DNA from 2 places in the Streptomyces sp. NPDC046859 genome. Region 1 is predicted to be linked to the other one. Evidence: predicted binding sites of a transcription regulator. Region 1 holds the regulator's gene; the other holds the start of a gene.

Region 1 (2,196 bases):
GTGGGCCGTGTGGGCCGGACCCACGTTCGCCAGCAGGACCTGGCGCCCGCCGCCGAGGTCCAGCGTCCACTCGCCGCTCACCGGATGGCGGGGCACGACCAGCGCGTCCGCCGCCTCCTCCGCCGCGGCCGCGTCCAGGCCGTGGCGCACCGCGTCCTCGCGCAGCTCCTCGCGCGCCCGCCGTCCCTCCAGGACGGTCTCCATGCCCACCGGACCGTAGACCTCCGCGCCCGCGAACGCCGCGGCGCCGAAGACATGATCGAAGTGGGGGTGGGTCAGCGCGAGATGGGTCACACGGTGACCCGTCAGCCACTGCGCCTGCGTCCGCAGCCGTGCCCCCTCCGCGAGGCTCGAACCGGCGTCGACGACCAAGGCGGTGCCGTCACCCGCGACCAGCCCCACGGTGCAGTCCCACCCCGGCAGACGGCACCGGCCCACCCCGTCCGCCAACCGCTCCCACCCCAGCTCTTCCCAAGTCACCGTCATACCGCGACGCTAGCCAAGACGCCCCCGCGGAGCACGGAGGCGAAACCGACCGGCCTTGCCCGGGGTGTACCCCGCCGCCGTACACTGGCCGGGGACGGCTGGCACTCGGATGGACAGAGTGCCAGGAACCGTGTCAAGGGGACCGACCACTGGAGGTGTGCGCGAGATGCTGAGTGAACGCAGGCTTCAGGTGCTGCGCGCGATCGTCCAGGACTACGTCGGGACGGAGGAGCCGGTCGGCTCCAAGGCGCTCACCGAGCGGCACAACCTCGGCGTCTCCCCGGCGACCGTGCGCAACGACATGGCGGCCCTGGAGGACGAGGGCTACATCGCGCAGCCGCACACCAGCGCCGGGCGCATCCCCACCGACAAGGGCTACCGGCTCTTCGTCGACAAGCTCGCCGGTGTGAAGCCGATGACCCCGCCCGAGCGGCGCGCCATCCAGAACTTCCTCGACGGCGCCGTCGACCTCGATGACGTCGTCGCGCGGACCGTGCGGCTGCTCGCGCAGCTCACCCGGCAGGTCGCCGTCGTGCAGTACCCGTCGCTGACCCGGTCCACCGTCCGGCACGTCGAGCTGCTCTCGCTCGCCCCCGCCCGCGTGATGCTCGTGCTGATCACGGACACCGGCCGGGTCGAGCAGCGGATGATCGACTGCCCGGCACCCGTCGGGGAGGCCTCGCTCGCGGACCTGCGCGCCCGGCTGAACAGCCGGGTCGCCGGCCGGCGCTTCACCGACGTGCCCCGGCTCGTCGAGGATCTGCCCGAGGCGTTCGACGTCGAGGACCGCGGCACCGTCTCGACCGTGCTCTCCACCCTCCTGGAGACGCTCGTCGAGGAGAACGAGGAGCGGCTGATGATCGGCGGCACCGCAAATCTGACCCGCTTCACACATGACTTCCCCCTCACCATCCAGCCGGTGCTCGAAGCCCTGGAGGAGCAGGTCGTGCTCCTCAAGTTGCTGGGGGAGGCGGGGGATTCGGGCATGACCGTGCGGATCGGGCACGAGAACGCCTACGAGGGACTCAACTCCACGTCCGTCGTGTCGGTGGGCTACGGTTCGGGCGGCGAGGCAGTCGCCAAGCTCGGCGTGGTCGGACCGACCCGCATGGATTACCCGGGAACGATGGGAGCGGTACGCGCAGTGGCACGTTACGTCGGACAGATCCTGGCGGAGTCGTAGGTGGCCACGGACTACTACGCCGTCCTCGGCGTGCGTCGCGACGCGTCGCAGGAAGAGATCAAGAAGGCCTTCCGGCGGCTCGCCCGCGAGCTGCACCCGGACGTCAACCCGGACCCGAAGACCCAGGAGCGGTTCAAGGAGATCAACGCCGCCTACGAGGTGCTGTCGGACCCGCAGAAGAAGCAGGTCTACGACCTCGGCGGCGACCCGCTGTCCCAGGCGGGCGGCGGAGGCGCGGGCGGCTTCGGCGCCGGCGGCTTCGGCAACTTCTCCGACATCATGGACGCCTTCTTCGGCACGGCGTCCCAGCGGGGCCCGCGCTCGCGGACCCGGCGCGGCCAGGACGCGATGATCCGGCTGGAGGTCGAGCTCGACGAGGCGGCCTTCGGCACCACGAAGGACATCCAGGTCGACACGGCCGTCGTCTGCAGCACCTGCAGCGGCGAGGGCGCCGCGCCCGGCACCTCCGCGCAGACCTGCGACATGTGCCGCGGCCGCGGCGAGGTGTCGCAGGTGACCCGGTCCTT
Region 2 (2,196 bases), on a different contig from region 1:
CGGCGACGGCCTCAAGACGCTGGACGCGGTGGCGGGTACGGGCCTCACCGCGACGATTCGTCCCAACCTTGACTCCTTCCGAGAGGCTGGCCTCGCATGAGCGTGACCGTTCGTATCCCGACCATCCTGCGCACCTACACGGGCGGGCAGGCCGAGGTCGCCGCCGAGGGCGCCACCCTGGCCGAGGTCATCTCCGACCTCGAGAAGAACCACACGGGGATCGCGGCCCGGGTGCTGGACGACCAGGGCAAGCTGCGGCGCTTCGTCAACGTGTACGTGAACGACGACGACGTGCGTTTCGAGCAGGGTCTGGAGACCGCCACCCCGGACGGCGCAGGGGTCTCCATCATTCCGGCCGTCGCCGGCGGCTGACCGGATGACCGAACATTACCTCCGGTAACGCTGGTTACCGAGTGTTCAGCGAATTGCCTCCTCCGTGAGAGAAGCGGAGGAGGCAATTCTGTGTGGTTGAGCGGGGTACAGTTGGGGAACGCGTCGCTGGCCCACAGGCCGGCCGTCTTTGATTTCTGCCGCCGGCCCGACAAGAAGTAGCCAAAGTCCGCGGGCCCTATGCGGCTTTTGTTCCGTTTGCCCGGCCCGACTTGACCTGAAGTCAGCGGAATTGTCGCCACATTCCCGACCGGTCGTGCCTGGATTTCTCGTCCGATTGACCTGTTGCAGACGGCAGTTGGGCAGATACATTCAGCCGCGGTCGACGCGTTCCGGCGCACGCCCCCGACCGATTGGGGGGCGAGGTCTGACCCGGATCCGCGAAGTGTGGATCTGTGCAAGGGCCAGTAATAGGGGAGTTAGGCATGGCTCAGGGCACCGTCAAGTGGTTCAACGCGGAGAAGGGGTACGGCTTCATCGCGGTCGACGGTGGTGCGGATGTTTTCGTCCACTACAGCGCGATCCAGATGGACGGGTACCGCACCCTGGAAGAGGGCCAGCGGGTCGATTTCGAGATCTCGCAGGGTCAGAAGGGGCCGCAGGCGGACATGGTCCGGCTGGCGACCAGCTGAAGCACGCGTCGACGAACAGCAGCGACGTTCTTCTTCGAAGGGCCCGCGCCTCCTGGGGGGCGCGGGCCCTTCGCCGTGCCCGCGCGCCCCTGTGCGCGGGCAGCCGCCCGCCCGGGCGCCTTGCACTCTCGTACCCCGAGTGCTAATCATTGGCGTTAGCACTCTGAAGGTGAGAGTGACAAAGGAGGACCGGGTCGGTGAGGCCCGCAGGCCAGGTGGGGCAAGGAACCACGCGGCCGGCGAGCCGTCCGTCGCGGGCGCGGGCGCGGTCCGAAGGAATCACCCCCAGTCCTGGAGGGACCACTTCACATGGCCAAGATCATCGCGTTCGACGAGGAGGCGCGGCGCGGCCTCGAGCGCGGCATGAACCAGCTCGCGGACGCCGTCAAGGTGACGCTCGGCCCCAAGGGCCGCAACGTCGTCCTCGAGAAGAAGTGGGGCGCCCCCACGATCACCAACGATGGTGTCTCCATCGCCAAGGAGATCGAGCTCGAGGACCCGTACGAGAAGATCGGCGCCGAGCTGGTCAAGGAAGTCGCCAAGAAGACGGACGACGTCGCCGGTGACGGTACGACCACCGCGACCGTCCTCGCCCAGGCCCTGGTCAAGGAGGGCCTGCGCAACGTGGCCGCCGGCGCCAACCCGATGGCCCTCAAGCGCGGCATCGAGCGTGCCGTCGAGGCCGTCAGCGCCGCCCTGCTGGAGCAGGCGAAGGACGTCGAGACCAAGGAGCAGATCGCCTCCACGGCCTCCATCTCCGCCGCCGACACCCAGATCGGCGAGCTCATCGCCGAGGCCATGGACAAGGTCGGCAAGGAAGGCGTCATCACCGTCGAGGAGTCCCAGACCTTCGGTCTGGAGCTGGAGCTCACCGAGGGTATGCGCTTCGACAAGGGCTACATCTCGGCGTACTTCGCCACCGACATGGAGCGTATGGAGGCCGTCCTCGACGACCCGTACATCCTGATCGCGAACTCCAAGATCTCCTCGGTCAAGGACCTGCTCCCGCTCCTGGAGAAGGTCATGCAGTCGGGCAAGCCGCTGCTGATCATCGCCGAGGACGTCGAGGGCGAGGCCCTGTCGACCCTGGTCGTCAACAAGATCCGCGGCACCTTCAAGTCCGTCGCGGTCAAGGCCCCGGGCTTCGGCGACCGCCGCAAGGCCATGCTCGGCG

The links. Region 1 encodes HrcA, which represses chaperone genes, less so after heat shock. Its sites were predicted from a motif close to TTNGCACTCNGNNNNNCNGAGTGCNAA; they were not measured.
Region 2: a site for HrcA is predicted at 1,142-1,168, ahead of groL (chaperonin GroEL). Genes of this name have one in related genera too.

The regions. Positions count from the first base shown of each region.
Region 1 is NZ_JBEYXR010000001.1:456,569-458,764, forward strand. Features, by position in the region: gene ABZ899_RS02035 (MBL fold metallo-hydrolase) at 1-486, opposite strand, end outside; gene hrcA (heat-inducible transcriptional repressor HrcA) at 653-1,669, shown strand; gene dnaJ (molecular chaperone DnaJ) at 1,670-2,196, shown strand, end outside.
Region 2 is NZ_JBEYXR010000018.1:135,563-137,758, forward strand. Features, by position in the region: gene thrC (threonine synthase) at 1-100, shown strand, start outside; gene ABZ899_RS25520 (MoaD/ThiS family protein) at 97-372, shown strand; gene ABZ899_RS25525 (cold-shock protein) at 816-1,022, shown strand; gene groL (chaperonin GroEL) at 1,332-2,196, shown strand, end outside.